DNA from 3 places in the Streptomyces sp. NPDC007264 genome. Region 2 is predicted to be linked to each of the others. Evidence: predicted binding sites of a transcription regulator. Region 2 holds the regulator's gene; each other region holds the start of a gene.
What was found. The regulator HrcA, encoded in region 2, represses chaperone genes, less so after heat shock. The targets are predictions, from matches to a motif close to TTNGCACTCNGNNNNNCNGAGTGCNAA.
Positions count from the first base shown of each region.

Region 1: the regulator HrcA is predicted to act here: its motif matches at 8,265-8,291, upstream of groL (chaperonin GroEL).
Region 3: the regulator HrcA is predicted to act here: its motif matches at 2,847-2,873, upstream of groES (co-chaperone GroES).

Region 1 is NZ_JBIAFD010000001.1:577,265-587,834, reverse strand. Features, by position in the region: gene fxsT (FxSxx-COOH system tetratricopeptide repeat protein) at 1-367, shown strand, start outside; gene ACFYMU_RS02655 (cation:proton antiporter) at 428-1,831, opposite strand; gene ACFYMU_RS02650 (alpha/beta fold hydrolase) at 2,003-3,172, shown strand; gene ACFYMU_RS02645 (caspase family protein) at 3,169-4,260, shown strand; gene ACFYMU_RS02640 (aldo/keto reductase) at 4,391-4,603, shown strand; gene ACFYMU_RS02635 (HEXXH motif domain-containing protein) at 4,604-6,340, shown strand; gene groL (chaperonin GroEL) at 6,483-8,105, opposite strand; gene ACFYMU_RS02625 (cold-shock protein) at 8,544-8,747, opposite strand; gene ACFYMU_RS02620 (MoaD/ThiS family protein) at 9,197-9,472, opposite strand; gene thrC (threonine synthase) at 9,528-10,570, opposite strand, start outside.
Region 2 is NZ_JBIAFD010000017.1:101,996-112,565, reverse strand. Features, by position in the region: gene ACFYMU_RS26285 (nitronate monooxygenase) at 1-958, opposite strand, end outside; gene dnaJ (molecular chaperone DnaJ) at 1,248-2,384, opposite strand; gene hrcA (heat-inducible transcriptional repressor HrcA) at 2,385-3,404, opposite strand; gene ACFYMU_RS26270 (MBL fold metallo-hydrolase) at 3,596-4,330, shown strand; gene ACFYMU_RS26265 (DUF3097 domain-containing protein) at 4,377-5,186, shown strand; gene ACFYMU_RS26260 (Uma2 family endonuclease) at 5,164-5,754, opposite strand; gene hemW (radical SAM family heme chaperone HemW) at 5,859-7,091, opposite strand; gene ACFYMU_RS26250 (SpoIIE family protein phosphatase) at 7,123-9,060, opposite strand; gene ACFYMU_RS26245 (AMP-dependent synthetase/ligase) at 9,318-10,570, opposite strand, start outside.
Region 3 is NZ_JBIAFD010000009.1:124,730-135,299, forward strand. Features, by position in the region: gene ACFYMU_RS17680 (RNA polymerase sigma factor) at 1-343, shown strand, start outside; gene ACFYMU_RS17685 (methyltransferase domain-containing protein) at 359-1,531, opposite strand; gene ACFYMU_RS17690 (polysaccharide deacetylase family protein) at 1,622-2,611, shown strand; gene groES (co-chaperone GroES) at 3,020-3,328, shown strand; gene groL (chaperonin GroEL) at 3,481-5,106, shown strand; gene ACFYMU_RS17705 (ester cyclase) at 5,245-5,952, opposite strand; gene ACFYMU_RS17710 (SDR family NAD(P)-dependent oxidoreductase) at 6,069-6,842, opposite strand; gene ACFYMU_RS17715 (MOSC domain-containing protein) at 7,017-7,691, opposite strand; gene ACFYMU_RS17720 (LysR family transcriptional regulator) at 7,772-8,668, shown strand; gene ACFYMU_RS17725 (WhiB family transcriptional regulator) at 8,764-9,096, opposite strand; gene ACFYMU_RS17730 (response regulator transcription factor) at 9,476-10,087, shown strand; gene ACFYMU_RS17735 (sigma-70 family RNA polymerase sigma factor) at 10,344-10,570, shown strand, end outside.

The DNA of each region.
Region 1 (10,570 bases), on a different contig from region 2:
GGACACCGAAGCCTCGGAGGCTTTCCGCGCGACGTTGGGGGACAAGCACCCCTTCACCCTCACCGCCGTGCTGGGACTGGCGAACAACCACTACGCCAGGCTGGACTTCGACACGGCCAGAGGCATCGACGAGAAGAACCTGCCGAAGTTGGTCGAGGCGTGCGGCCCCCATCACCCCCTGACCCTCTCCTGCCGCGCCAACCTGGCTCTCGACCTGCGCGGGCTCGGCCGGATCCAGGAAGCCGACGGCCTCAACGCCGAGGCCGTCGACGGCTTCATGAGGGTCCTGGGGCCCGATCATCCCTGGCTGGCGGCGGCCCGGCTCCACCAGCGGATCGAGTGCGACATCGCGCCGATGCCGCTGTAGGCGGCAGCGCGGACCCGGGGCGCCCGGCCCCAGGTCCGGCGTCGACCGCGCCGCGTGGTCTCAGAGGCCGCCCGGCGCGGTCGACGGCAGTGAGCCACCGGCCGTGTCGCTCGGATGCGGCGGCATCATGTGCGGGGCTTCGGTCGGCACGGCATCGGCCACGGCCGGAGCGGGGGCCGGGTCGTCGGACAGCCGGCCGGCGGGGGGCACCGGCAACCTGCCGGAGCGCTCCGCGCGTTCCCGCAGACGGCCGACCAGGACCAGCAGGGGCTGGGTGATCAGGCTCGTGAGGAGAGCCATCAGGACCAGCACCGTGTAGAGCCGGCCGCGCACCAGCCCCGCCTGGAGGCCGGCGTTCAACGCGATCAGCTCGGTCAGGCCACGGGTGTTCAGCAGCACCCCGACCGTGCTCGCGTCATGCCTGTCCAGACCCGAACAGCGGCCCGCGACCGTCCCGCTGACCACCTTGGCGGTGACCGCGAGCGCGGTCACCGCGAGCAGCGCGACCGCCCCCGTGGCATCGAGCCCGCCGATCGCGACGCTCTTGCCGGAGACCACGAAGAAGAAGGGCAGGAGCAGCAGGCCGATGTCGTGCAGCGGGCGCACCAGATCGGGATCCAGCGTGCCGCCCCGCTCCCGGGGGGTGACGACCCCGGCGAGCAGCGCACCGAAGATGACGTGCAGTCCGAGCGCGTTGGTCACCCACGCCGACGCGAAGGCGAAGCCCACCAGTACGGCCAGCCGCATCGAAGGATCGACCTCGGCACGCCACAGCAGGCGACGCAGCACCGGCCGGGCGACGCGCAGCATCACCGCGGTGAACAGCGCGGCCAGCAGCAGTCGCACCTGCCAGGAGAGCCCGCCGTGCGCGTCGGATTCGAGCAGCGTGCCGATCAGGACCGTCCAGCCCATCACATCGATCAGGCCCGCCGCGGACACGGCGACGATCCCCGGCACGGTCCCGGCGAGCCCGTTCTCCCGGACTATGGCCGTGAGCACGGGCACCGCCGTGATGGACAGCGCGACGCCGAAGAAGAGCACCGAGGCCGCCGTCAGCTCCTCGGGGGCGCCCAGCTTCGCCAACTGCTCGTGGAAGAGCAGCGCCGCACCCGTCCCGGCCGCCATGGGCAGCAGGAAGGCGGCGGTGGACACGGCCAGCACCGTGCGGGCGCGTCCGCCGAGCATGCGCAGGTCGAGCTCGTAGCCGACGGCGAAGAGGAAGAGCACGAGGGCGATCTGGGACATCCCGGTCAGCACGGGTGCGATCTGCTCGGGGAACAGGGTGGCGGAGAGTCCGGGAGAGATCCCCGTCAGCATCGTCGGCCCGAGCGCGATGCCCGCGATCAGCTGGCCGATGATCGTCGGCTGACGTAAGCGCCTCGCGAGCCAGCCCGCGGTGTGGGCGACGAGAAGGATGAGGGCGGTGGCACCGACGAGATGAGTGATCATCACCTCAGAGCTCATGAGCTCCCCCTGTGGAGTCCGGTGCCGGGCCAAGTGCCTCGGCAGGTGGATGCAGACCAGGCGCCAGATCGCTGCTCCCCCGCATGGCGGGGCAACTTTTTCAGGGTACTGCTAAGTTGACGGAACGTTGCGTAGCGTGATCGAGTCACGGTGGCACGGGGGGGCGGCTGAATGACGACAGTCCTGTTCATTCACGGCACGGGGGTACGGGAGCCCGGGTTCTCCGCCCTCTACGAACGCTTCTCGACGGGGCTCCGTGAGCTCGTCCCCTCCGCCCGGACGTCTCCCTGCTACTGGGGAGGGCAGCTCGGCGCGACGCTGGGCGCCGGCGGCCTCTCCGTCCCGTACTCCGGGGGGAGGAGCCGCGGCGGGCCCGTGGCCGACGGCGACGAGACGGAAGCCTGGGCCGAGCTCTACCGCGACCCCCTGGCGGAGCTGGCGCCGGCCGCGGCCGGCGGCGGCGCGGGCGAGGAACTGCCACCCGGCGCACCGCTGCCCGTCGAGCGCCCCCGTGCGCTGCTCGCCGCTCTCGACGGGCACGTCGACGACATCGCCACCGGCACCGGGCTCGGCGGTCCGCACCTCCGGGCGGCCGTCACCGAGTTGTCCCGCACCCCGCTGCTCGGGCCCGCCGCCACGGCCGTGCCCGACGACGACGACCTCGCACGGCTGCTCGCCCGCGCCCTCGTGGCGGCGGCCCTCTCCTCGGCGCTCGCCGAGGATGCCCCGGTCGTCCCCGACGGGGCTGCCAGGGACGCCGCGGTGGCCGCGCTCACCGAGCACATGGGCGCCCGCCCCGAGGGCTCCGAACGGGGCGTCGGCGCCCTGCTCGCCCGCCCCGCGCTGCGGCTGGCCACCCGCCACGCGGTGCGCCGTCGGCGGGCGCTCACCGAGGCCGCGCATCCGGCGGCCGCCGACATCATGCTGTACCTGGCCCGCGGGGAGCCCCTGCGCCGACGGCTGAGAGAAACGGTCGGGGAGCTGGAGCCGCCGGTGGTCGTCGTCGGTCACAGCCTCGGCGGGATCATCGCCCTGGAGACGCTGATCGGGACCCCCCTCCCCCAGGTCGAACTTCTGATCACGGTGGGATCGCAGGGGCCCTTCCTTTACGAGAGCGGCGCGCTGCCCGCGCTCGTGCACCCCGAACCGCTGCCGGCCCACATGCCCGACTGGCTGAATCTGTACGACCCTCGGGATCTGCTGGCCTACGTCGGTGCCCCGCTCTTCCCCGGACGCGTCACCGACATCGAGGTCGACAACGGGCAGCCGTTCCCCGCCTCGCACAGCGCCTACTGGACCAACCGCGCCGTCTACCGCGCGATCGCCGGGCGGCTGCCGTGACCGGCTCCGCCGCTCCCGAACGGACCTTCGCCCTCGTCGTGGGCATCGAGCGCTACGCCGCCGGTTCCGCCTGGGAGCTGCCCGGACCGGCACGCGATGCGCTCCGCTTCCGCGACTGGCTGCTGCGCCACGGCGTACCGGACGGCAACATCCTTCTCTGCCTCAGTCCGCTGGCCGAGACGACGACCCCCCATCTGCCGGCCGACCACGGCACGCTGCGCCGCCTCCTCGTCTCCCGGCTCCCCGCCCTGGGCTCGGGGAGGCTGTGGGTGTGGTGGGGCGGCCACGGCGTGCTCGACCGGGACGAGCGGCTGCGGCTGTTCTGCGCGGACGCCACCACGGCCGACAAGCGCAACCTGGATCTGGAATCGATGCGCAGATCCCTGGCCAGCGACGCGCTGCCCGGCCTCACCCGTCAGACCTGGATCGTGGACGCCTGCCAGACCTTCGAGGAACAGCACGGCTTCCACCACAGCCTGCCCGCCGAGACCCTGCCCACGGGGCAGCGGGTCCAGGTCCACCACCAGGCGCTGCTGCTGGCGGCGTCCCGGGGCCAGCGGGCCGTCAACGACCCGGCCCGCGGTACCGGCCTGTTCTCGGACAGCGTCCTCGACGCGCTGAACGGGTCCCCCGGGCCGTGGCCGGACCCGGAGTCGCTCTTCCAGGTGGTACGGGAACGCGTCGAGCGGCTCAGGACCGGGCGCCGCACCGAGCAGCTGCCGGTGCTGTCCTTCCACAGCCCGCAGCGCAGCGACCACATGTCGCCACCCGTGGCCGGGAACCCGTCGCACACACCGGTGGCACGGCTGCTCACGGCTCTGCTGGCGTACCCGATGATGGAGGACCCGGAGCAACGCCAGACGATGGTCGCGGAGCTGGGCACCAGGACCGTCGAGCGGATGCGGCGGCACAGCACGCCCCGCACCGACCTCATCGGCATCGTCCGTGCCCTGAGCCGGCAGTCCGGCGAACTGTGGCTGCTGTACGACTCGGTCACCCTGCTGGACGACGACGAGGCACGGGCGACGGCTCTGGAGGCGGCCGTTCGAGACTGCGCGGGCCCACGGCAGCCCGCGGCCGGCATCTGACGCGTGATCGACTGGCTTGATCGCATGGGCTTTCCGAGGCGACTCCGGTTCGTCATCATGGAAGGACCTGACGTCGCGAGCGGGCGCGAGCTCAGGGCGCAGGAGTGAGGCACACGAAGGGGGAAGTGCGTTGCACGAGCCGACCGGCGCCGACCATCCGGGGTGTACGGCCCTTCCGGGCCATGTCGAATCCGATCTGACGGATCTGACCGGAGTGAGCCTGGCCGCGCTCCGCGCCGTCCCCGCAGCGCTGCGCAACGAGCGGCTGCTCTCCGAGACGCGGCGTGCCCGCAGCAATGCCATGGGCAGCAGCAATCCCTCGGGCGGCGGCAGGGTCGCGTAGATGGCGCGGCGGCAGCACGGCCGGTTCCGCATGCCCGGTCGCTGGTTCGACGAACTCGCCTCCGGCGGCGGCTCGGCCGACGCGGTCGAGTTCCTCGTACAGGCCGAACGCACGCGGCGCCTCATGCTGCTGGCCGAGCTGCTCGACCGGCTCGACGAGCACCCGGACGCACTGCGCGGGCTGGGCACGGCGGCAACGGCCTGGCGGCTGATCGCGGAGGCCGCCGAGGCGCGTCCCGACACGGCCGAGGCCCTGCTGATGAGCCCTCAGATCGGCTGCTGGACCGCGCACATGCTCCGCCGCCTGCACGGCACCGCGGCCGGACCGCCGCTGTGGGCGGACGCCGGACACCTCTTCCTCGTCTGTCTCGTCGCCCGGATCCGGGCCGGGCTCGACACCGACCTCGTCGTGCCCGTACGCGGCGGCGAGGTCGCCCTGCCGACGCTCGGCCTCGTGCGTCTGGGCGGCTGCCCCGACGGGACCGTCACGGCCGTCGCACGCCTGCGCGGCCCTCGTCTGCGCCTCACCTGCGGTCGCCGGTCGGTGACGGTCCGTCCGCTGGACGGGGCGAGGAGCGACGACTGGATCCCGCTGCGCAGCTTCGAGCGTACGTCGATCTGGCTCGACGACCTCGATCCGTACCGCGACCTCGACGAACCGGTCCCACCCCGGCCGGTGGACGACGCGGAGGCGGAGAGCTGGCAGCGGATGTTCGGCGAAGCGGCGTCCGTCCTCCGCTCCCCGGGACCCGAGCCGGGCCGACTGCACATCGCGGAGGTGCGCCGGATCGTGCCCTGGACCGGCAAGTCCTCCGCCCCGGTCCATGACGACACGTTCCTGCTGAGTGCCACCACGCAGGACGCCTTCGGTTCCATGGTGATCTCCCGGCCCGCGAACGGGCTCGACCTCGCCGAAGCCATGGTCCACGAGTTCCAGCACAGCAAACTCGGCGCGCTGCTCCACCTCTTCCCACTGCTCGACGACGACGGCGCGGAGACCCACTACGCGCCCTGGCGCCCCGACCCCCGCCCCCTCACCGGGCTGCTGCACGGCGCGTACGCCTTCACCGGCGTCACCGGTTTCTGGCGCCTCCGGATGGACGACAAGGCGGCCGACCCCGACCTCGCGACGTTCCACTTCGCCCTGCGCCGCCTCCAGACCCGGCTCGTCGTCCGCACCCTGCTCACCCGGGCCGTGCTCACCGCCCCGGGCACCCGCCTGCTGCAGGGCCTCGCGGCCACGCTCGACGCCTGGCTCCGCGAGCCCGTCGCCCCCGGCATCGCCGCCCGCGCACGCGAGGCCGCCCTCGGCCACCTCGTCGAATGGCGCCTGCGCAACCTGCGGTGCGGCGAGGCGGAACGGTCGGCCCTCTCGGGCGCCTTCCGCGACGGCACCCCGCCCCCGCCGTCCTCGCTCCACCGGCCCGCGCTCACCGGCGAGCACTCCCCCTGGGCCGACTCCCGCATCCCCCTCTACTGCGCTCCGCCCGGCGCCCCGGTCACCGCCGACGCCCGCCTCGCCGCCGGCGACCACGAAACAGCCGGGCGCCTGTACGCCGAGGAGCTGCGCCGCGCACCGGACGACCGCCACGCCCTCGCCGGCTGGCTCCTCGCCACCGCCCGCACCACCCCGGGCCACCGCTCGCTCCTCCGCCGCCCCGAGCGTCTCCTGGCCGTGCGGCCCCGCACCCCGGTGGAGCTGCGGCGCGCCGCCGACTGGCTGGCTTCGGGGCGCTGACCGGGGCCTGTTGCGGACGTCCCGTCCGCCCCGCGAGGCCGGCGGACGTGACCGGCCCGGAAAACGCCCGAGGGCGGCACCCCCTGCGATCAGGGAGTGCCGCCCTCGGTGGAACGGACCGGGTCCGAGCCTGGTGTCAGGCTCAGAAGTCCATGTCACCGCCCGGCATGCCGCCGCCGGCGGGCGCGGCGGCCTTCTCCGGCTTGTCGGCGATGACGGCCTCGGTGGTGAGGAACAGCGCGGCGATGGAGGCGGCGTTCTGCAGCGCGGAACGGGTCACCTTCGCCGGGTCGATGATGCCTTCCTTGACCAGGTCGACGTACTCGCCGGTCGCGGCGTTCAGGCCGTGACCCGGGGTCAGGTTGCGCACCTTCTCCACCACGACGCCGCCCTCGAGGCCGGCGTTGACGGCGATCTGCTTCAGCGGGGCCTCGAGCGCCAGCTTGACGGCGGCGGCACCGGTGGCCTCGTCGCCCTCGAGCTCCAGCTTCTCGAAGACCTGGGACGCCTGGAGCAGGGCCACGCCGCCACCGGCGACGATGCCTTCCTCGACGGCCGCCTTCGCGTTGCGGACGGCGTCCTCGATGCGGTGCTTGCGCTCCTTGAGCTCCACCTCGGTGGCGGCACCGGCCTTGATGACGGCCACGCCGCCGGCCAGCTTCGCCAGGCGCTCCTGCAGCTTCTCGCGGTCGTAGTCGGAGTCGCTGTTCTCGATCTCGGCGCGGATCTGGTTGACCCGGCCCGCGACCTGCTCGGCCGAGCCGGCGCCGTCGACGATGGTGGTCTCGTCCTTGGTGATGACGACCTTGCGGGCGCGGCCCAGGAGGTCCAGGGTCGCGTTCTCCAGCTTGAGGCCGACCTCCTCGGAGATGACCTCGCCGCCCGTGAGGATGGCGATGTCGCCGAGCATGGCCTTGCGGCGGTCGCCGAAGCCCGGGGCCTTGACGGCGACGGACTTGAAGGTGCCGCGGATCTTGTTGACGACCAGGGTCGACAGGGCCTCGCCCTCGACGTCCTCGGCGATGATCAGCAGCGGCTTGCCCGACTGCATGACCTTCTCCAGGAGCGGGAGCAGGTCCTTGACCGAGGAGATCTTGGAGTTGGCGATCAGGATGTACGGGTCGTCGAGGGCGGCCTCCATACGCTCCATGTCGGTGGCGAAGTACGCCGAGATGTAGCCCTTGTCGAAGCGCATGCCCTCGGTGAGCTCCAGCTCGAGACCGAAGGTCTGCGACTCCTCGACGGTGATGACGCCTTCCTTGCCGACCTTGTCCATGGCCTCGGCGATCAGCTCGCCGATCTGGGTGTCGGCGGCGGAGATGGAGGCCGTGGAGGCGATCTGCTCCTTGGTCTCGACGTCCTTCGCCTGCTCCAGCAGGGCGGCGGAGACGGCCTCGACGGCCTTCTCGATGCCGCGCTTCAGGGCCATGGGGTTGGCACCGGCGGCCACGTTGCGCAGGCCCTCGCGGACCAGCGCCTGGGCGAGCACGGTCGCGGTGGTCGTACCGTCACCGGCGACGTCGTCCGTCTTCTTGGCGACTTCCTTGACCAGCTCGGCGCCGATCTTCTCGTACGGGTCCTCGAGCTCGATCTCCTTGGCGATGGAGACACCGTCGTTGGTGATCGTGGGGGCGCCCCACTTCTTCTCGAGGACGACGTTGCGGCCCTTCGGGCCGAGGGTCACCTTGACGGCGTCCGCGAGCTGGTTCATGCCGCGCTCGAGGCCGCGCCGCGCCTCCTCGTCGAACGCGATGATCTTGGCCATGTGAAGTGGTCCTCCCAGGACTGGGGGTGATTACTTCGGACCGCGCCCGCGCCCGCGACGGACGGCCCCGGCCGGTGGTTCCTTGCCCCACCCGGTCCGTGGCCTCACCGACCCGGTCCATCATTGTCACTCTCACCTTCAGAGTGCTAACGCCAATGATTAGCACTCGACCCCCCCGAGTGCAAGGCGCGCCCGTGAAGCGGGCTCGTTCAGGGGGGTGGCGGGAGACGGGTGGGCGCAAGGCGCGCCCGCGAAGCGGGCTCGTTCAGGGGGGGTGGCGGGAGACGGGTGGGCGCCGCGCCGGACGCGGCTGCGGCCTGGGTCAGGCCGGGTTCAGGTGCCGGGCGGCGTTCGGGGCCGGACGGACCGAGGGGCCCGTATCCCGGGTGGGATACAGGCCCCTCGACACGTCGAACAGTTCAGTCGTCGGCGCGTACTTCAGCCGGCCACGCGGACCATGTCGGCCTGCGGACCCTTCTGCCCCTGCGAGATCTCGAACTCGACCCGCTGGCCCTCTTCCAGGGTGCGGTAGCCGTCCATCTGGATGGCGCTGTAGTGGACGAATACATCCGCACCACCGTCGACCGCGATGAAGCCGTACCCCTTCTCCGCGTTGAACCACTTGACGGTGCCCTGAGCCATGCCTAACTCCCCTATTACTGGCCCTTGCACAGATCCACACTTCGCGGATCCGGGTCAGACCTCACCCCCCAACGGTTGGGGGCGTGCGCCGGAACGCGTCGACCGCGGCTGAATGTATCTGTCCAACTGCCGTGTGCAACAGGTCAATCGGACGAGAAATCCGGGCATGACCGGTCGGGAATGTACGAAGAATTCACCCGACTTCAGGGCAAGTCGGGCCCGACAAAAGGAGTGAATGGCGCAAAAGCACTGCACACTTTGGCTACTTCTTGCCGGGTGTACGGCAAGAACTCATAGGCCCCGGTGGGGAAACCGGGAGCACGTTCCCCAACTCTACCCTGCTCAACCATGCAGAATTGCCCCCTCCGTTTCTCTCACGGAGAGGGCAATTCGATGAACTCTCGGTGTTCACCCTTACCGAGGGTAAGGAACACTCCGCCGAGTGGCCGTCAGCCGCCCGCGACGGCCGGGATGATGGAGACGCCCGCGCCGTCCGGCGTCGCCGTCTCCAGGCCCTGCTCGAAGCGGACGTCGTCGTCGTTCACGTAGACGTTGACGAAGCGGCGCAGCTTGCCCTGGTCGTCCAGCACACGGGCCGCGATGCCGGTGTGGTTCTTCTCCAGGTCGGCGATGACCTCGGCCAGGGTGGCGCCCTCGGCGGACACCTCGGCCTGCCCGCCGGTGTAGGTGCGCAGGATGGTGGGGATGCGGACGGTGACGCTCATGCGGTGGGACCTCCGGTCGGAGTACTGCTGGTGGTGGTAGGGGGCGGGCAGGAGGTCAGACGAGGCCGGCCTCGCGGAACGAGTCGAGGGTGGGGCGGATGGTCGCGGTCAGGCCCGTGCCGGCCACCGCGTCGAGGGTCTTCAGACCGTCTCCCGTGTTGAGGACGACCGTCGACTTCGCCGGGTCGAGGAGGCCGTTCTCGATCAGCTTGCGCGTGACGCCGACGGTCACACCGCCGGCCGTCTCCGCGAAGACGCCCTCGGTGCGGGCGAGCAGTTTGATCGCGTCGACGATCTGCTCGTCGGTCACGTCCTCCACCGCGCCGCCCGTGCGGCGCGCGATGTCGAGGACGTACGGGCCGTCCGCCGGGTTGCCGATCGCCAGCGACTTGGCGATGGTGTCCGGCTTCTGCGGCCGGACGACGTCGTGGCCCGACTTGAAGGCCACCGACACCGGCGAGCAGCCCTCCGCCTGGGCGCCGAAGATCTTGTAGGGCCGGTCCTCGACGAGCCCGAGCCCGATCAGCTCCTGCAGGCCCTTGTCGATCTTCGTGAGCTGCGAGCCGGAGGCGATCGGGACCACGATCTGGTCCGGCAGCCGCCAGCCCAGCTGTTCGGCGATCTCGTACGCCAGGGTCTTCGACCCCTCCGCGTAGTAGGGCCGGAGGTTGACGTTGACGAAGCCCCAGCCCTCGCCGGCCGGGTCACCGATCAGCTCGGAGCAGAAGCGGTTCACGTCGTCGTAGTTGCCCTCGATGCCGACGAGGTCGCCGCCGTAGACCGCGGCCATGACGATTTTGCCCTGCTCCAGGTCGTGCGGGATGAACACGCAGGAACGCAGTCCGGCCCGGGCCGCCGCGGCGCCGACCGCGCCCGCGAGGTTGCCGGTGGAGGAGCAGGAGAGGGTGGTGAAGCCGAAGGCCCGCGCCGCCTCCAGCGCCTGGGCGACCACCCGGTCCTTGAAGGAGTGCGTCGGGTTGCCGGAGTCGTCCTTCACGTACAGCCCACCGGTCACGCCCAGCTCGCGCGCCAGGTTGTCGGCCTTGACGAGCTTGGTCCAGCCGGGGTTGAGGTTCGGCTTCTCGGTGACGTCCGCCG
Region 2 (10,570 bases):
TGCGCAGCGGCGAGGTCAGATGGTGGACCTCCGGATAGGCGGCGGGCGCGTAGGGTCCGTGCTCGCGCATGAAGCGGTTGACCAGTGCGCGCGCCGGGCGCCCGGAGAACGCGCGCGTCAGCTCCGTCCGGACGAACAGGGGATCGGTCAGCGCCCGCTTGTGCAGGGGGTGAGCGCCGGACTCGGGCGTGGCGAGGAACGCGGTGCCGAGCTGGGCGGCGTCGGCACCCGCCGCGAGCACCGCGGCGATCTGGCTGCCGCGCATGATCCCGCCGGCCGCCACGAGCGGGATCCGCACGCTCTCGCGGACCTGGGCGACCAGCGAGAGCAGTCCGATGCCGCAGGGGTCGTTCTCGAGGAGGTCGCGGTGGGTGCCCTGGTGGCCGCCGGCCTCGAGGCCCTGCACGATCACGGCGTCGGCGCCCGCCCGTTGCACGGTGAGGGCCTCGTCCACGGTGGTCGCGGTGACCAGGGTGAGGGTGCCCGCGCGGCGCAGCGAGTCCAGGACGTCCGGGGCGGGGACGCCGAAGTGGAAGGAGACCACCGGGACCGGGTTGTCGAGCAGGACGGCGAGCTTGGCGTCGTAGCCGTCGTCCCGCCCGCTGTCCGGGTCGCCCAGTTCCGTCTCGTACCAGGCCGCCTCGCCGGCGAGCTGGTTGGCGTAGACCTCGACGGCGGCGGCAGAGGGCAGCGCGGCGGCAGCCGCTCCCGCGGAGCCGGTGCCTGCGCCGGGGTCGGGCTGCGGCATGAACAGGTTCACGCCGAAGGGGGCGCCGGTGAGGCCGCGGAGCTGCTTGATCTCCTGGTACATGCCGTCGGCGGTCTTGTACCCGGCGGCGAGGAACCCCAGGCCCCCCGCCTCCGACACGGCGGCGGCGAGCTGCGGCACGGAGACGCCGCCCGCCATGGGGGCCTGCACGATCGGATGGCGGAGGAGATCGGTCAGCGCGGTGGACATGACCGCATGGTGTCACGTCCGCCGAAGAGGTCCGAATCCAGCCTTCCTCTGGCATATGCCCGCGGAATGGGCACCGGGTCAGGGCACTGGAGGCACGACGAGACCCACCACAATCCGGCCTGCCGCCCCACCCTCACCGCCCGCCACCACCAGCCCGTCCGGCGCTTGAGCACAAGACCACCCGGGCCCACCACCAGCCCGTCCGGCGTTGGAGGACAAGGCCGTTCAGGCCGGAGCGGGGGCCTGGGGGCGGCAGCCCCCAGACATCCCGGTGACGCAGGGCACCACGTCACCGCCCGTTGAACGCATCCTTCAGCCGCGAGAACAGCCCCTGCTGCCCCGGCTGGAACTGCCCCTGCGGCCGCTCCTCGCCCCGCAGCTTGGCCAGCTCGCGCAGCAGCCGCTCCTGCTCCGGGTCCATCTTCGTCGGGGTCTGCACCTCGACGTGCACGACCAGGTCGCCCCGGCCGCCGCCGCGCAGGTGCGTGACGCCGCGTCCGTGCAGCGGGATCGACTGCCCGGACTGCGTGCCGGGGCGGATGTCGACGTCTTCCAGGCCGTCGAGCGTCTCCAGCGGCACCTTCGTGCCGAGCGCCGCGGCGGTCATCGGGATGGTGACCGTGCAGTGCAGGTCGTCGCCACGGCGCTGGAAGGTCGAGTGCGGCAGCTCGTGGATCTCGACGTACAGGTCGCCGGCGGGGCCGCCGCCGGGGCCGACCTCGCCCTCGCCCGCGAGCTGGATCCGCGTGCCGTTGTCGACACCGGCGGGGATCTTGACGGTGAGCGTCCTGCGGGAGCGCACCCGGCCGTCGCCCGCGCACTCCGGGCACGGGTTCGGCACGATGGTGCCGAACCCCTGGCACTGCGGGCACGGCCGCGACGTCATGACCTGGCCGAGGAAGGACCGGGTGACCTGCGAGACCTCACCGCGGCCCCGGCACATGTCGCAGGTCTGGGCGCTCGTCCCGGGCGCCGCCCCCTCGCCGTTGCAGGTGTTGCAGACGACGGCCGTGTCGACCTGGATGTCCTTGGTCGTGCCGAAGGCCGCCTCGTCGAGATCGACCTCGAGCCGGATCATCGCGTCCTGGCCGCGGCGGGTGCGCGAGCGCGGACCGCGCTGCGACGCCGTGCCGAAGAACGCGTCCATGATGTCGGAGAAGTTTCCGAAGCCGCCCGCACCGAAGCCGCCGGCACCCCCGCCGCCCGCCTGGGACAGCGGGTCGCCGCCGAGGTCGTAGACCTGCTTCTTCTGCGGGTCCGAGAGCACCTCGTAGGCGGCGTTGATCTCCTTGAACCGCTCCTGCGTCTTCGGATCGGGGTTGACGTCCGGGTGCAGCTCGCGGGCGAGCCGGCGGAACGCCTTCTTGATCTCATCCTGTGACGCGTCGCGGCGTACGCCGAGTACGGCGTAGTAGTCCGTGGCCACTTACGACTCCGCCAGGATCTGTCCGACGTACCGTGCCACCGCTCGTACCGCTCCCATCGTTCCCGGGTAATCCATGCGGGTCGGTCCGACCACGCCGAGTTTCGCTACTGCCTCGCCGCCCGAACCGTAGCCGACGGAGACGATGGACGTGGAGTTGAGTCCCTCGTACGCGTTCTCATGGCCGATACGCACCATCATGGCCGGATCCTTCGCCTCGCCCAACAGCTTGAGGAGGACGACCTGCTCCTCCAGCGCCTCCAGGACGGGGCGGATGGTGAGCGGGAAGTCGTGCGCGAAACGGGTGAGATTGGCGGTGCCGCCGATCATCAGCCGCTCCTCGGTCTCCTCCACGAGCGTCTCCAGGAGGGTGGACAGCACCGTCGAGACCGCGCCGCGGTCCTCCGGCTCCTCGAACGCCTCGGGCAGGTCCTGCACGAGCTGCGGGACGTCCGCGAAACGGCGGCCCGCCACCCGACTGTTGAGCCGCGCCCTCAGGTCGGCGAGGGACGTCTCCCCGAACGGCGCGGGGCAGTCGATCATCCGCTGCTCCACCCGGCCGGTGTCCGTGATCAGAACCAGCATCACGCGCGCGGGCGCCATGGACAGCAGCTCCACGTGCCGCACGGTCGAGCGCGTCAGCGACGGGTACTGCACGACGGCGACCTGCCGGGTGAGCTGCGCGAGCAGGCGTACCGTGCGCGCCACCACGTCGTCGAGGTCGACCGCGCACTCCAGGAAGTTCTGGATCGCGCGGCGCTCCGGCGGACTCATCGGCTTGACGGCCGCGAGCTTGTCGACGAAGAGGCGGTAGCCCTTGTCCGTGGGGATGCGTCCGGCGCTGGTGTGCGGCTGGGCGATGTACCCCTCCTCCTCCAGCGCGGCCATGTCGTTGCGGACGGTGGCCGGGGAGACGCCGAGATTGTGCCGCTCGGTGAGCGCCTTGGACCCCACCGGCTCCTCGGTGCCCACGTAGTCCTGGACGATGGCGCGCAGCACTTCGAGCCTGCGTTCACTGAGCATCGCGCGCACCTCCAGCGATCTTCCCTGCGCTTCCCCTGGCACTCTGCGTATACGAGTGCCAGCATCCCGGGGCCCAGTGTACGGCGGTCGGGTACGCACCCGGCAAGGGAGAGCCCGGCTGTCGTGCCGACGTGTACCGACCTGTCCCGGGCTGTCCTGCCAGGCCGGGGGCCTGCCGATAGCGTCGCGGTATGACGGTGCTGTGGGAAGGGTCCGGGTGGGAGCCGCTCGGTCCGAGCTCGGGGCGGCGGCGGCTTCCGGTCTGGGACTGCACGGCCGGGCTCGTGGTCGGCGAGCACGGGGCGCTCCTCGTGGACGCGGGGTCGAGCCTCGGCGAGGGCGCGCGGTTGCGCGCGCAGACGCGGCGGCTGCTCGCGCCGCTCGGCGGGGACCGGCGTGTGACGCATCTCGCGCTCACCCATCCCCACTTCGACCATGTCCTCGGGGCGGCGGCGTTCGCGGGCGCGGAGGTGTTCGGGGCGGCGGGCGTCGACGCGGTGCTTCTGCGCGGCCGTGACGAACTGGTCGCGGACGCCGTGCGCCACGGCCTGGACCCGGAGGCGGCGGCCGAGGCCGCGGACGTGCTGGTGCGTCCGCGCCACCATGTGTCGGGCGAGCGGACGCTGGACCTGGGCGGGGTGCAGGTCCTGCTGGCCGACGTGGGCCCCGGCCACACCGCCCACGACCTGGTGGTCCTCGTCCCCGGCGACCCGGAGGTGGTGTTCTGCGGGGACCTGGTGGAGGAGTCGGGTGAGCCGCAGGCCGGCCCGGACGCGGTCCCCTCGCACTGGCCGGCGGCCCTGGACCGGCTGCTGGAGCTGGGCGGGGAGGACGCGCGATACGTGCCGGGGCACGGCGCGGTCGTGGACGCGGAGTTCGTCCGGTCCCAGCGGGCCGAACTGGCCGCCCGTTTCGGCGTGTCGTAGGCGCTCGCCGCACCGTCCGGCCCCGGCTTCTCCTATCGTCGTCCGAATGCGCAGTTACTCGCCGGACCTGACCCCGCCGTGGAAGAAGCCGAGTCCCGTGCCGGAGGTCCCGGCGGATCCCGGGCTGGTGGTGGAGGAGCCGCGCACCGGCTTCTGCGGCGCGGTGATCCGCTGCGAGGCGGGCACCGTGACGTTGGAGGACCGCTTCGGCAAGCACCGGGTGTTCCCCCTGGAGCCGCGGGGGTTCCTCCTGGAGGGCAGGGTGGTGACGCTGGTGCGCCCGAAGGCTCCTGTGCGGCGCCCCACCCGTACGGCGTCGGGCTCGGTGGCCGTGCCGGGGGCACGGGCGAGGGTGGCCCGGGCCGGCCGCATCTACGTCGAGGGCCGTCACGACGCGGAGCTGGTCGAGAAGGTGTGGGGCGACGACCTGCGCATCGAGGGCGTCGTGGTGGAGTACCTGGAGGGCGTCGACGACCTGCCGTCGATCGTGGCGTCCTTCGCCCCCGGCCCCGACGCCCGCCTCGGCGTCCTGGTGGACCACCTGGTCCCCGGCTCGAAGGAGTGGCGCATCGCGGAGTCGGTGACGAGCGGGCACGCCCTGGTGGTCGGACACCCCTACATCGACATCTGGCAGGCGGTGAAGCCGTCGTCCCTGGGCATCCGTGAGTGGCCGGCCGTCCCGCGCGGGCAGGACTGGAAGAAGGGGGTGTGCCGGGCGCTGGGCTGGCCGGAGAACACCGGCGAGGCGTGGCAGCGGATCCTTGCGCGGGTGCGGTCCTTCAAGGATCTGGAGCCGGAGTTGCTGGGGCGGGTGGAGGAACTGATCGACTTCGTCACGGCCAACGGTGGGGCCTGACGTTGTCGTACGTGGCGAATTCGCTGGTATCCAGCTGGATACCGAGAGGCTCCAATGGCGTGAGATCGCCGAACTTGGTGATCCGCTGGCACCGGTAATCCGCGTCCTCTCCGTGGCCCGTCGGCTCGGTAAGCAGTACGCACTGGCCCATGACGGGGTCGATGATGAGGTAGGCAGGGATTTTTGCAGCTGCATAGATGGAACGCTTGACCCCGTAATCTCGGTCCACGCTTGTCTTGGAGACCACCTCCACGAGCAAGGTGATGACCTCGGACGGCATCAACCTTCCTTGACCGGGCCCGGCACCGCGCTCCACCACCACAAGGTCAGGCTGCGGCTCACTGGTCTCTTCAAGGATGGCGATGTCCTGTGTCTGGAGTCGCCGCCAGTGCCGCCGGGGGATCTGGTCCTGGACCGCCTCCACGATGTCGTTGTGGGCCACGTCTGGCCCCGCCATCATCACAATTACCCCCCGGAGGAGTTCGACTTTGAAGCCGTCGGGAACCTCAAGGTTCTCGAAGATCTTCACGATGCCGGTGGTCATCGGTCGGTCGTCCACAGCGGTCATCTCCGCAGCCCTCCGGTTTCCGCCACCGTGCGATTACGGCAGCAGCCTACGAATCAGGTTAGGGACCGAACCGGCGTTCCGCACCGATTCACCCGCCGGAGTGATCAGTCCACCAGGTCCCGCACCACCGCGTCCGCCAGCAGCCGCCCCCGCAGCGTCAGAACGGCCCGCCCCTCCCCGTACGGCCCCTCCTCCAGCAGCCCCTCCGCCAGCGCCCGCCGGGAAGCCGCCAGCCCCTCCTCTCGCAGCAGAGTCAGCGGCACCCCCTCCCGCAGCCGCAGTTCCAGCAGGACGCGCTCCACCCGGCGGTCCTCGTCCCTCAGGACCTCCCGCCCGGCCCCGGGGGAACGGCCCTCCGCCAGGGCCGCCCCGTACGCCGCCGGATGCTTCACGTTCCACCAGCGCACGCCGCCGATGTGCGAGTGCGCTCCGGGGCCCGCGCCCCACCAGTCGGCGCCGCGCCAGTACAGCTCGTTGTGCAGGCAGCGGCCGGACTCCGACACGGCCCAGTTCGAGACCTCGTACCACTCGTAGCCCGCCGCCGACAGCACCTCCTCCGCGATCAGGTACCGGTCCGCGTGCACGTCGTCGTCCGTCATGGGGATCTCGCCCCGGCGGATGCGACGCGCCAGCTGCGTGCCCTCCTCCACGATCAGCGCGTACGCCGAGACATGGTCGGGCCGCGCCCCCAGCGCCGCCTCCAGCGACGCCCGCCAGTCGTCGTCCGACTCCCCCGGCGTCCCGTAGATCAGGTCCAGGTTCACATGCTCGAAGCCCGCCGCCCGCGCCTCGGCCACGCACGCCTCGGGGCGGCCCGGGGTGTGGGTGCGGTCCAGGATCCTCAGGACGTGCGGGCGGGCGCTCTGCATGCCGAGGGAGATCCGTGTGAAGCCGCCCTCCCGGAGGGCCGCCAGATACTCCGGACCGACCGACTCCGGGTTGGCCTCCGTCGTCACCTCCGCATCGGCGGCGAGGCCGAACTCGTCCCGGATCGCCCCCAGCATCCGTACGAGGTCGTCCGCCGCCAGCAGCGTCGGCGTGCCGCCCCCGACGAACACCGTGCGCACCTCGCGCGGGTCGTCGCCCAGCACCTTGCGGGCCAGGCGGATCTCGTCGATCAGGGTCGCCGCGTAGGTGTCCCGCGAGGCGAGGACGCCCCCGGTGCCCCGCAGCTCCGTCGCCGTGTACGTGTTGAAGTCGCAGTAGCCGCAGCGCGTGGCGCAGTACGGCACGTGGAGGTAGAACCCGAGAGGGCGCCCGGCGGCCCCGGCGAGCGCGTGCGCGGGCAGTGCGCCGTCGTCGGGGACGGGTTCGCCGTCGGGGAGTGCGGAGGGCATGCCCTCCATTGTCCCGTACCACCGGGCGTCCTCATTCCGCCTGGAGCACCAGCAGCGCCAGATCGTCCTCCGGCGGATTCCCGCCGAACTCGTGCACCAGCCTCCTGATCCGCTCCGCGATCAGCTGGGCGGTCAGTCCGGCGCAGCCGGCGAGCGCCGCGGCGAGCCCGTCCCCGTCGTCGAACTGGCGCGATCCGCTGCGCCGCTCCGTCACCCCGTCCGTGACGCACAGCAGCGTGTCGGCGGGGCGCAGCTCGAAGGTCTCGCACGTGTACGTCACGTCCTCGACGACTCCGAGCAGGGTCTGCGGCTGCGCCACGGGCCGTACGCCGCCGTCCGGCCCCAGCAGCAGCGGCAGCGGATGCCCGGCCGCGGCCAGCGTGCACCGGACCCCGCCGTCGAAGGGCACCAGCTCGCCGTAGAGGAGCGAGAGGAAGCGGGCGTGCGGGCCGTCGTCGACGACCGGCACGGGGGCGCCCGCCGCCACCAGCGCCCGTGCCGCCGCGTCCGAGGCTTCCGTCGCGTCGTCCAGCAGGAGCTGGTTGAGTCGGTCCAGGACGTCCGGGACGTCGTACCCCTCGCGGGCCAGCAGCCGCAGCCAGGGCCGGGCGAGCCCGATCACGACGGCCGCCTCGGGGCCCTTGCCCTGGACGTCGCCGAGGGCGAAGCACCATCGGCCGTTCCCCGCCGGGAACAGGTCGTAGAAGTCGCCGCTGGGACCGCCCTTGTCGCGCGGTTCGTGGACGAGCGCGCTGCGCACGCCGGGGATCTCGGCGACCGCCCCGGGCAGCAGCCCGCGTTGCAGCACCCGGCTGATGGTGGCCTGACGCGCGTACTGCCGGGCGGCCCCGATGGCCAGCGCCACCCGGCGGCTGAGGTCCTCGACGAGGCCGGTGATCTCGTCCGGGAAGCGCGGCAGCCCCGCCCGGCCGATGACGAGCGTGCCGAGCGGCCGGCCGCCGGCGATCAGCCGGTAGGCGAGCGCCGCCCCGGTCGCGCCCCGCGGGCCCAGCGCCTCGGCGGGCCAGGGCACCGGCACCGCGCGGGAGCGCACCGCTTCGGGCAGCCGGGGCGGATCCTTCTCGAGGGCCCGGCGCAGTTCCTCGATCCGGTTCTCGCTGCCGTGCCAGACGCGGGCGAGCCGCGACCCGGGGGCGACTGCCGCCTCGGGTCCGCGCCAGCCGGTCGCCTCGTCCTCCAGCCACACCGCGCACCAGTCGGCCAGCCGCGGCACGAGCAGCTGCCCGGTGAGCGCCGCCACCAGGTCCTCGTCGAGCTGCCCGGCGAGCAGGTCGGACGCCTCGGCGAGGAAGGACAGGGCGCCGCGGCCCCGCCAGTCCCGGTCGGGGGCGCCGCGCCCCGGGTCGGGGTACGCGAGGAGGTCGGGCCCGACGCCGTCGGCCGTGCCCGGCTCCCACTCCAGGGCGCCCTCGCCGGCGTACGCCTCGATCTCCTCCTCGGCGTCCAGGGTGCCGTCCAGGGGCAGGCGTGCCCAGACGGTCTTGGCACCGGTGCGGTAGGTGATCCCCCAGGCCGTGGCGAGCGTGGAGACGAGCCGCAGGCCGCGCCCGTACTCGGGGACTCCGTAGGGGTGTCCGGCGCTGTCGTCCCCCACGACGCGCGAGGGGTGACGGTCGGAGACCTCGACGACGAGTCCGGCCGGCTCGTCCCGGGGGTCCTCCAGCCGGCAGACCAGGTCGATGTCCGTGCCCGCGTGCACGACGGCGTTGGTGACGAGTTCGCTGACGACGACCAGCGCCTCGTCGCCCAGCCGCGCGGTGACGGTGCCGGGCTCGGCGAGCCCCTCCCATTCGGTGAGGGCGGCGCGCAGGAACCGGCGGGCGGCGCCGGGCGCGAGCGGGCCTCCGGGCAGCGTGGTGCGGGCCGACGCCCACAGCCCCGCGCCGTCGTGCGCCGACGCGTCGGGGGCACGGGACACGGTCTCGCGCTGCGTCGGAACGGCCCTCATGGACAACCCCCCGGTGTGGTCGGACGAATGCGCCTCTGGCGATGCGGACAGGGTGACAGACCGACCGCGTCCATAAGCGCCGAGTTACCGAAGTGGCCCGCCTCGAAAGGGAACAGTGCTCCACAAGTGCTCGACAACGGACAGATTCGAGCACCGCGACAGATTCGAGCACCGCGGTCCCTCCCCCTTCCCTCACGGGCACAGCGAGACGGGCGGCGCGTCCGACCACGCGCCGCCCGTCTCCGTGTCCTGTGCCGTCAGGCCTCGCGGGTGCCGTCGTACATCTCGTCGATGAGGTGCCTGTACTCGCGCTCCACGACGGGCCGCTTCAGCTTGAGGCTGGGCGTGATCTCGCCGTGCTCCACGTCGAGGTCGCGCGGCAGGAGGCGGAACTTCTTGATGGTCTGCCAGCGCTGGAGGCCCTGGTTGAGCTGCTTGACGTAGCCGTCGATCAGCTCGACCGTGGCGGGCGCGGCGACGACCTCGGCGTACGACGCGCCGGCCAGGCCGTTCTCCTTCGCCCACTCCAGGATGGACGGCTCGTCCAGGGCGATGAGCGCGGTGCAGAAGTTCCGGTCGGCGCCGTGCACGAGGATGTTGGAGACGTACGGGCACACCGCCTTGAACTGGCCCTCGACCTCGGCCGGTGCGATGTACTTGCCGCCGGAGGTCTTGATGAGGTCCTTCTTGCGGTCGGTGATCCGCAGATAGCCGTCGGGCGACAGCTCGCCGATGTCCCCGGTGTGGAACCAGCCGTCCGGCTCGAGCACCTCGGCGGTCTTCTCCGGCAGTCCGTGGTAGCCCTCCATGATGCCCGGGCCGCGCAGCAGGATCTCGCCGTCGTCCGCGATCCGCACCTCGGTGCCGGGCAGCGGCTTGCCGACCGTGCCCGTGCGGTACGCCTCGCCGGGGTTCACGAAGGAGGCCGCGGAGGACTCGGTGAGGCCGTAGCCCTCCAGGATGTGGATGCCCGCGCCGGCGAAGAAGTAGCCGATCTCGGGCGCGAGGGCGGCGGAGCCGGAGACGCAGGCGCGCAGCCTCCCGCCGAACGCCTCACGGATCTTCGCGTACACCAGCGCGTCCGCGACCTTGTGCTTGGCTGCCAGGCCGAGGGGCGCGGAGTGGGTGCCGGTGCGGCGGAAGTTGTCCTGGGTGACCTTGCCGTACTCGCGCGCCACCCCCGCCGCCCACTGGAAGATCTTGTACTTGGCCGCGCCGCCGGCCCGCGCCTTGGCCGCGACCCCGTTGTAGACCTTCTCGAAGATGCGGGGCACGGCGGCCATGTAGGTCGGCTGCACCACCGGCAGATTCTCGATGATCTTGTCGACGCGGCCGTCGACGGCGGTGACGTGCCCGACCTCGATCTGACCGGAGGTCAGCACCTTGCCGAAGACGTGCGCGAGCGGCAGCCACAGGTACTGCACGTCCTCGCCGCTGATCAGTCCCGTCGCGGCGATCGCCTTCGCCATGTACGCCCAGTTGTCGTGCGGCAGGCGCACGCCCTTGGGGC
Region 3 (10,570 bases), on a different contig from region 2:
CTGCCACGCGCACGCCCACACGTACGAGGACACGGACTGGGCGACCATCGCGACCCTGTACGGCCTGCTGGCCGCCCGGTCGCCGTCGCCCGTGGTCGAGCTGAACCGCGCGGTCGCCGTCTCCATGGCGCAGGGCCCGGGCCCGGCCCTGGAGATCGTCGACCGGCTCGCCGCCGAGCCCGCCCTGCGCGACTACCACCTGCTGCCCAGCGTCCGCGGCGACCTGCTGGCCCGGCTGGGGCGCGGCGCCGAGGCCCGTGCCGAGTTCCTGCGGGCCGCCTCCCTCGCCCGCAACGACCGGGAGCGGGAGCTGCTGCGGGCGCGTGCGGAGGAGTGCCGGTAGGGCGGCCGGCTGCCGTCAGGCGGGCCGGCCCAGCAGCATCGTCGGCGCCCCCGCCACCCGCGTCAGGAACACGGTCACCGCGTTCGGCCCCTGCGGCCTGGGCAGGACCTTGCGCCGCAGCTCTTCCGGCTCGACCGCCGAGCCGCGCTTCTTGACGGTCAGGACCCCGACCTCCCGCTCCCGCAGCAGCGCCTTCAGCCGCTTCGCGTTGAAGGGGAGCCGGTCGGTGATCTCGTACGCGGTGGCGTACGGCGAGGCGCGGAGCTCGTCCGCCGTGACATACGCGATCGTCTCGTCGATCAGCCCCCCGCCCAGGTCGTCGGCCACCTCGGCCACCAGGTGCGCGCGGATCGCGGCGCCGTCGGGCTCGTAGAGGTAGCGGCCCGGCGGGCGCACCGGCGGGTCGGGCAGGCCCCGGCCGAGCAGCGTGCGCGGGCCCGGCAGCAGCGTGGCCCGTACGAGCCCGGGTTCCGTGCCGAACCACAGCACCGCCTCCTTCACGTCGCCGCCGTCCGAGATCCACTCGGCCTCCGCCTCGGCGGGCACCGCCTCGTGGGGGATGCCCGGCGCGACCTTCAGGGCGGCTCGCGGGGCCTTCAGCGCCGTGGCCACGGCCCAGGACAGCGGGGGCGAGTACGCCTCCGGGTCGAAGACCCTGCCTCTGCCACCCCGCCGCGCGGGGTCCACGAACACCGCGTCGTACGGCGACGTGTCCACTTCCGCGACGTCCGCCTCGCGCACCTCGATCAGCGCGGACAGGCCCAGCTCCTCGGCGTTGGCGCGGGCCACCGCCGCCGTCCACGGGTCCCGGTCCACGGCCAGGACCCGGATGCCGGCCCGGGCGAGCGCGATCGCGTCGCCGCCGATGCCGCAGCACAGGTCGGCGACGGAGGACACGCCCAGCTCCCGCAGCCGCCGCGCGCGGTGGGCGGCGACCGCGGTCCTCGTGGACTGTTCGACGCCGTTCGGTGTGAAGAACATCCGCTCCGCGTCCACGGCGCCGAACTTCGCCGCCGCCCGCGCCCGCAGCCGCGCCTGGGCGAGGGCCGCCGAGACCAGTTCGGCGGGGTGCTCGCGGCGCAGCCGGGTGGCGACGGCCAGCTCCTGCGCCGGAGCGGTGCCGCGCACCTCGTCGAGGAGGGCGCGGCCCTCGGGAGTGAGCAGGGACGCGAAGGAGTGGTCGGTCACGGGGCCATTGTCGGCCAGTCGGTGGACGGCGTGCGTCCGGTCGCGGTGTCGGCCCGGCGGGGCCGCCGGCGGCTGGAAGGATCCGGCGCCATGCGACTGGTGCGACAAGACGACAAGAAGTGCGCAGAGCGCCGGAAAGGGCGGGTGGTCCGCGCGCCGCGCGCCGGGACCGCGCCCGTGGCGTGCGCCTTCCCCGTCGTCCCGGCCGTCACCGCCCGCGCAGCCGGCCGCGCCGACGCCGGAGTGCACGACCGGCGGCCCCCGAGGGCGCCGTGGGCGCGGGCCCTGCTCGCCGCCGCACTCGCCGTCGCGCTGGTGTCCGGCTGCGCCCAGTCCGTGGACCCCATCGAACGGCTGGGCAAGAAGGCGGCGCAGGAGATGCACGCCTCGCACGGGCCGCGCGACCGGACCTACCGTCGCTGGGGACTGCCCGCCCCGCTCGCGCCCGCACCCCGGCCGGACCGTTCCCCGGCCTCCGCCGCGGGCCGCGGCGGCCGGGACCTGCCGCTCGTCCTCGACCGCGTTCCCACCCGCGACAAGGTCGTCTTCCTCACCTACGACGAGGGTGCCGAAAGGGACCCCCGGTTCGTCGACATGGTGCGCGAACTGCGGCTGCCCGTCAGCGTGTTCCTCACGGCCGGCGCCGTCGGACGGGGGTACGAGCACGTCGCGCGGCTGCGCGCGGCCGGAGCGGGCATCCAGAACCGCACCCTCGGCCACGCCGGACTGCGCGGCCGTCCCTACGACGAGCAGCGCGCCGAGATCTGCGGCCAGCGGGACCGCATCGGACGCCGCCTGGGCCTGCACCCGCGGCTGCTGCGCCCGCCCTACGGCACCTACGACCGCACGACGCTGCGGGCGGCGGCGGACTGCGGCGTCACGGCCCTGGTCCTGTGGCGCCCCAACCCGGACGGGGGGCCCGGCCCGTACGGCAGCGGCACGGCCCTGCGCCCCGGCGACATCGTTCTGGCGCACGAGGCGGGCCGGTCCCGCACGTCCCTCGCGGCGGAGACGGCCCGGCTCCTGCGCCGCGTCCAGGCGAGGGGTTTCACGGTGGGGCGCTTGGAGGACTACCTGTAGCGGACAGGCCGGCGGTGGCGGGGAGGTCGGCGACGGCAGGTGGTCCGGCTGTGGCGGGGGCGGTGCCGGGGGAGGCCGGGCGGCGGCCGTTCGGGCGATCCCGTGCGGAGCGTGGTCCCGGGGGTCAGGCGGGGGTCCCCGGGTCCGTGGGGCCTCTCGGGGCCTTCGGGGGCGGGCCGTTCGGGCCCGAGAAGCGCGGGCCGGTGCCGCGCGACCGGCGCCGCGCCGAGGGCAACTGGCACTCCGCTTGACCGAGTGCTAATCGCGGTCATAGTCTCGGCTCTGGCACTCACCACTGGAGAGTGCCAACACAGCGACGGGCAGGTCCGGCACCCGCGACGACGGATCGACCTGGTCGCCACCTCAGACAGTTAACCCCGTGAGATCTCCGAAGGGGGAGGTCGGATCGTGACGACCGCCAGCTCCAAGGTTGCCATCAAGCCGCTCGAGGACCGCATCGTGGTCCAGCCGCTCGACGCCGAGCAGACCACGGCCTCTGGCCTGGTCATCCCGGACACCGCGAAGGAGAAGCCCCAGGAGGGCGTCGTCCTCGCCGTGGGCCCGGGCCGCTTCGAGGACGGCAACCGTCTTCCGCTCGACGTCTCGGTCGGCGACGTCGTGCTCTACAGCAAGTACGGCGGCACCGAGGTGAAGTACAACGGCGAGGAGTACCTCGTCCTCTCGGCTCGCGACGTGCTCGCGATCATCGAGAAGTAATTCACCGAAGCAGACCGCTGTGAGCTGCGCCCCTGGCCCCCGCGACCGTTGACAAGCCGGGCGCCGGGGGCGCCGTTCGTTTTTCACCGCGATGGCGGCCGCTCGGGCAGGGCGGTGGCCGGGAATCGCAATCGAGAGGACTGAAACGCTCCATGGCGAAGATCCTGAAGTTCGACGAGGACGCCCGTCGCGCCCTCGAGCGCGGCGTCAACAAGCTTGCCGACACGGTCAAGGTGACGATCGGCCCCAAGGGCCGCAACGTCGTCATCGACAAGAAGTTCGGCGCCCCGACCATCACCAACGACGGCGTCACCATCGCCCGCGAGGTCGAGATCGAGGACCCGTACGAGAACCTCGGCGCCCAGCTGGTGAAGGAGGTGGCGACCAAGACCAACGACATCGCGGGTGACGGTACGACCACCGCCACCGTGCTCGCCCAGGCGCTGGTGCGCGAGGGCCTGAGGAACGTCGCCGCGGGCGCCTCCCCGGCCTCCCTGAAGAAGGGCATCGACGCCGCCGTCAAGGCCGTCTCCGACGACCTGCTGGCCACCGCCCGCCCGATCGAGGAGAAGTCCGACATCGCCGCCGTCGCCGCGCTGTCCGCCCAGGACCAGCAGGTCGGCGAGCTGATCGCCGAGGCGATGGACAAGGTCGGCAAGGACGGTGTCATCACCGTCGAGGAGTCCAACACCTTCGGTCTGGAGCTGGACTTCACCGAGGGCATGGCCTTCGACAAGGGCTACCTGTCGCCGTACTTCGTGACGGACCAGGAGCGTATGGAGGCCGTCCTCGACGACCCGTACATCCTGATCAACCAGGGCAAGATCTCCTCCATCGCGGACCTGCTGCCGCTGCTGGAGAAGGTCATCCAGGCGGGCTCCTCCAAGCCGCTGCTGATCATCGCCGAGGACGTCGAGGGCGAGGCCCTGTCCACCCTCGTCGTGAACAAGATCCGCGGCACGTTCAACGCCGTCGCCGTCAAGGCCCCCGGCTTCGGCGACCGCCGCAAGGCGATGCTGCAGGACATGGCGGTCCTCACCGGCGCCACCGTCGTCTCCGAGGAGGTCGGCCTCAAGCTCGACCAGGTCGGCCTGGACGTGCTGGGCTCCGCCCGCCGCATCACGGTCACCAAGGACGACACCACCATCGTCGACGGCGGCGGCAAGAGCGAGGACGTCGCGGGCCGCGTCGCCCAGATCAAGGCCGAGATCGAGACCACGGACTCCGACTGGGACCGCGAGAAGCTCCAGGAGCGCCTCGCCAAGCTGGCCGGCGGCGTGTGCGTGATCAAGGTCGGCGCCGCCACCGAGGTGGAGCTGAAGGAGAAGAAGCACCGCCTGGAGGACGCCATCTCCGCGACCCGCGCCGCGGTCGAGGAGGGCATCGTCTCCGGTGGTGGCTCCGCTCTGGTCCACGCCTCCAAGGTGCTGGCCGACGGCCTCGGCAAGCAGGGCGACGAGGCCACCGGTGTCGCCATCGTCCGCCGCGCGGTCGTCGAGCCGCTGCGCTGGATCGCCGAGAACGCGGGCATGGAGGGCTACGTCATCGCCTCCAAGGTCGCCGACCTGGAGAAGGGCAACGGCTACAACGCCGCCACCGGCGAGTACGGCGACCTGATCAAGGCCGGCGTCATCGACCCGGTCAAGGTCACCCGCTCCGCCCTGGAGAACGCCGCCTCCATCGCCTCCCTGCTGCTGACGACCGAGACCCTGGTCGTCGAGAAGAAGGAAGAGGAGGAGTCGGCCGCGGCCGGCCACGGCCACGGTCACGCCCACTGACCCGGGACGGCCGATCCGCGCCGGGGCCCGGCACTCCGCTCCCGGAGTGCCGGGCCCCGGCGTGTTCCGCCCACCGCCCACCGCCCACCGGCCGGCGGGCCGATCCCGTGGCCCGGTCCCCGTCAGGCCCGGTCCCCGTCAGGTCTCCAGTGCGTCCAGCGCCCCCAACTGGGCCATCAGCCCGAGCCGGTCGTACTGCCACCAGCCCTCGGCGAGCTTCCCGTCCCCGGTGCACCGGAAGACGGTCGTGCCGGTCATGGCGACCTTCCGGCCCGTGGCCGCGATCCCGAGGAACTCGCCCCGGTGCCGCCCGTTCCAGGTCCACCGTGCGCACACCCGGTCGCCCTCGCAGATCTGGTCCTCGACGGTGAACGTGAAGTCGAAGCCGTCCCGCCACAGACGGAGCTCGCGGCGCACGGCGTCCATCCCGATGACCTCCTGCGCGTCGGCGGGATCGTGGTGATGGTGGTCCTCGGTGAGCAGACCGTCGAGCGGCGGCGGCTCGCCCGCACCGGGAAGCAGCTCGAAGAACCGCCGGACGGTGGCCGCGTTCACCTGCTCGTCCCGCACCACCTCCAGGTCGGTGAAGGTGGGCGGCTGCTCGCACAGGGAAGCGATCTCACGGAAGATCCGGCCGGTCTCCGGCAGGTCCGAGTTCCGCATCGCCTCCTCGTACGACGGGAACTCCACGATCTCGACGATGTGCGAGGCGTCGGAGCGGTCCTTGCCGACCACGCTGTGGGTCGCCGTCCGTCTGCCCCGGGTCTGCTCGGCCCATGTGTCCAAGAGCCGGTCCATCTCGTCGAACCGGCTGGTCCTGCAGTCGATGAGCTGCACAAATGTCATGACGCCGCCTCCGGCCCCCCTGGGTCCGGTGTGTAAGGCCATTTTCCCACCCGAGGGGCGGCGCCACCTGTCCTGCCGCGGCTCGCGGCCGTGCCGTCGAAGGCCGCACCGGTGTCCTACTGCGGCCCGTACTTGCGCCCCGTCCGCGAGCTGATCCCGCCCAGCAGCGCCCGCGGCGTCAGCTTCACCACGCCCATCAGCGCCTTGTACCGCGGGTCCGGAACGGACAGCGTCCTGCCCCGGGCCAGGTCCGCGAGCGCCGACGCCACCAGCTTGTCCGCGTCCAGCCACATCCAGTTCGGGATGTTGTCCGTGCCCATCCCGGCCCGCTCGTGGAACTCCGTGCGGACGAATCCCGGGCACAGCGCCATCAGCCGAACCCCCGACCCGGCCAGATCCCGGGCCGCGCCCTGCGTGAACTGCACGACCCACGCCTTGGAGGCGCCGTACGTGCCGCGCGGCACGAAGGCCGCCACCGAGGCCACGTTCACGATCCCGCCGCGCCCGCGCGTGCGCATCGCCTGCGCCGCCGCGCTCGTCAGCCGCAGCACGGCCTCGCAGTGCACCTTGAGCATCCGCAGCTCGTCGGCCATCGGCACGTCGAGAAAGCGGCCCTTGTTGCCGAAGCCCGCGTTGTTGACGAGCAGGTCGACCGGGTTCCTGAGGTCGGACAGGCGCCGGACGACCGCCTCGATGCCGTCGTCGCCGGCCAGGTCGGCCGTCAGGACCTCCGCCTCGATGCCGTGCCGGTCGTGCAACTCGGTCGCCTGTTCCCGCAGTCGCTTGGTGTCGCGGGCCACCAGGACGAGGTCATGGCCGTCGGCGGCCAGCCGGCGTGCGAACGCGGCGCCGATGCCCGCGGTGGATCCCGTAATCAAAGCCGTTGTCATGGGCCAACGATATTGACTGCTCCGCCTTCGGGGAGGAGTGGATTCCGGCTCGCACCGCCGCGTCGCCCGGGAGGGGAGGGACGTGCCCGGTGCCGCGGCGGGCCGCCGAGGCCGACTCCGCCGCCCGCGCGGGCACGTCCGCCGGCTGCGCCGCCGACGTCGCTCCACGCCTCGTCAGTTGTCCGCCGCCTGCTTGCGCGTGTACTCCCGGGCCGCCGCCGCGGTCTCGGGGTGCAGCGTGTCGCCGGCCGCCAGCAGACCGGGCAGCAGCTGCCGTTCCGTCGTGGACGCACGGAACTCGAGGGCGACCGTGATGTCGTGGCCGGGACGGTGCACGATCTCGACGGGATCGCCGGCCCGTATCTCACCCGGCTGGATCACCCGCAGATAGGCCCCGGGCGCCCCCTTGCGCGTGAACCGCCTGACCCAGCCGCGCTCGCCCAGGTGCTCCTGGAAGGTGCGGCACGGAATCCGCCCGGACGTGACCTCCAGCACCACTTCGGGCCCGATGCGCCAGCGCTCGCCGATCAGCGCGCCGGACACGTCGAGCCCCTCGGTGGTGAGGTTCTCGCCGAAGGAGCCGCTCGGCAGCGGCCGGCCCAGCTCTCGCTCCCAGTCGTCCAGGTCCTCGCGGGCGAAGGCGTACACCGCCTGGTCCGCTCCGCCGTGGTGCCGCAGGTCGCACACGGCGTCCCCGGCCAGCCCGCTCGCCCCGACGCCCTTGGGCCCGGGCGCGGTCACCCGCACCGGCCCCTGCACGGGCCGCTTGTCGATGCCGGTCAGGCCGTCCGGCTGGTCGGTGTACTCGACGGCCTCGGGCCGGCCCACGTTCACAGACAGAAGCTTCATGGGCGCACGGTAGGTGATGCCCACTCAAAGCGTCGACGCATTATGCGCCGCGCTGTCCAAGGCTCCCTTATGCTCACAGGGTGATCGAGGCCCGCCATCTCCGTGTGCTGCGCGCCGTGGCCGCGACCGGCTCCTTCTCGGCGGCGGGCCGCGAGCTGGGCTGCACCCAGCCCGCCGTCAGCCAGCAGATGAAGGCTCTGGAGACGTCCGTCGGCACGCCGCTGCTGATCCGCAGCGGCCGCGAGATGCGTCTGACACAGGCCGGCGAGGCGCTGGTGCGGCACGCGGCGGGTATCCTCGCGGGGCTGACGGCCGCCGAGGAAGAGGTCGCCGCCATCGCCGGCCTCAGGGCCGGCCGGGTGCGCCTGGTGTCCTTCCCGAGCGGCAGCTCCACGCTCGTCCCGGCGGCGCTCGCCGCGCTGCGCGCCGCGCACCCCGGCACCCGGGTCTCCCTGGAGGAGGCCGAACCGCCCGAGTCCGTCCAGAAGCTGCGCGCGGGCGACTGCGACATCGCGCTCGCCTTCCGGTACGAGGGGGCGGCGGGCGCCGAGGAGTGGGACGACCTGGTCGTGCGCCATCTGCTCACGGACCGGCTGGTCGGGCTGGTTCCCGAGAGGCACCGCCTCGCCCGCGCCGGGTCCGTCGCGATCGGCGAGCTGGCCGGGGAGCCGTGGATCGCGGGCTGTCCGCGCTGCCGCGGGCAGCTGGTGGAGGTGTGCGAGAGCGCCGGCTTCACGCCCCGCATCGACTTCGCGACCGACGACTACCCCGCGGTGGCGGGGCTGGTCGGCGCCGGCCTCGGGGTGGCCGTGCTGCCGCAGCTCGCGATCGAGTCCGTACGCCCGAGGGGCGCGCGCCCGGTCACGCTGGAACCGGCGGTGCGACGGGAGATCGTCGCTCTCACGCTGCCGGACCTGGCCCAGGTGCCCGCCGTGGCGGCGACCCTGGGGGAACTGGAACGAGCGGCCGGGCGGTAGGGCCGCCGGGCGGTCGGGCCGTCGGGCGCCAGGAGGCGCTCCCGCCGCAAGAAAATGGGCACGCTCACGCGCGCCCGTTCCGCTGAAACGTTCCTTCAGTTGTTCGAGGCGGTCGTGCCCCCACTGCTGGTCGACGCCGGTACCAGCCGGTTCCGTGCCCGGCCCATGAGTTCTTCGCGCTCGTCCTCGGTCAGCCCGCCCCACACCCCGTACGGCTCGCGCACTGCCAGTGCGTGGGCAGCGCACTCCGCGCGCACGGGGCACCTCATGCAGACCTCCTTGGCCGAGTTCTCGCGAGCGCTCCGGGCCGCTCCGCGCTCACCCTCCGGATGGAAGAAGAGCGAACTGTCGACCCCGCGGCAGGCCGCATGGAGCTGCCAGTCCCACAGATCCGCGTTCGGACCGGGAAGGCGGGAGAAGTCTGCCATTGCATGTCCCCTCTTTGCCGTTCTGTGCGGATACGTGCCCCCGACCGTGCATAGACGATCTTAGGAGATGAAAATATGACTCATTGCGAATCTAGCTCCAGACACCAGCAAACGGGAAGAAAAGCGTCTAAATGGGGCATAGGTTGTGATGAAAGTTCGAGGGTCAGCCGCGCATGTCTGCACCGTGTCCGCACCCTCACGTACAGTGCCGAAGATGGCTTGCTGCACCGTAACTCTTTCGAGTGACCATCGTTGAGAGTGCGGAGGCGGTTGAAACAAGAAGCGCTCGGGCAGGCGTCCGAGGGCGTCGACCGCTCAGGTGACGATTCGTACCAGCCTGGAGGCTCAAGGTGACGCGCATCAGCTGCGGAGGGCGGTCATGACATCCGTCCTCGTCTGCGACGACTCCCCGCTTGCCCGAGAGGCGCTCCGCCGCGCGGTGGCGACCGTGCCCGGCGTCGAGCGTGTGACGACGGCGGCCAACGGCGAGGAAGTCCTCCGCCGCTGGGGTGCCGACCGCTCGGACCTGATTCTGATGGACGTACGCATGCCCGGTCTGGGCGGCGTCGAGACCGTGCGCCGGCTGCTGTCGGCCGACCCCGGGGCGCGCATCATCATGCTCACCGTCGCCGAGGACCTGGACGGGGTGGCGCTCGCGGTGGCCGCCGGTGCGCGCGGCTATCTGCACAAGGACGCCTCGCGCGCGGAACTGCGGGCCACCGTCACGCAGGCCCTCGCCGACCCGACCTGGCGGCTCGCCCCGCGGCGGCTGCGCTCGGCCGAGATGGGGGCCGCGCCGACGCTCACGGCGCGCGAGATCCAGGTGCTCGAGGGCATGAGCCACGGCCGCTCCAACGCGGAGATCGGCCGGGAGCTGTTCCTCTCCGAGGACACCGTGAAGACGCACGCCAGGCGGCTGTTCAAGAAGCTCGGCGCCTCGGACCGCGCGCACGCGGTGGCGCTCGGCTTCCGGTGGGGCCTGGTCCGCTAAGTGAGTCACCGCGGGGGTGTGCGGATCCCCGCCTACCGCACGGTGGGCGGGGCTGGCAAAGCGGCCCGCCGGGTGCCCGCTGCTCGTTTCGCCGGGGATGCCGCATCCTTGAGGTGTGGAGTTCCTCGGGGACGAGTCGGTCGAGCGTGAGGGGAGGGCGCAGGAGATGAGTTCCGGCGCACCTGCTCATAACGCTTCGGTGCACAACTACGGACGCGGTGCCACGGATCGAACGACGCCGAGGCACCATGGACCGATGCGCGACGACGAGACGACGGTGATCGGTGCGCTCGTCCACCGCGCCGTCGACGGCGACCAGCAGGCAACTCATGATCTGCTCGCCCGCGTCCACCCCTTGGCCCTCCGCTACTGCCGTACACGCCTGTCGCGACTGCCCGGCGACGCGCGGCACTTCGTCGAGGACCTGGCCCAGGAGGTCTGCGTCGCGGTACTCCTCGCGCTGCCGCGCTACAAGGACACCGG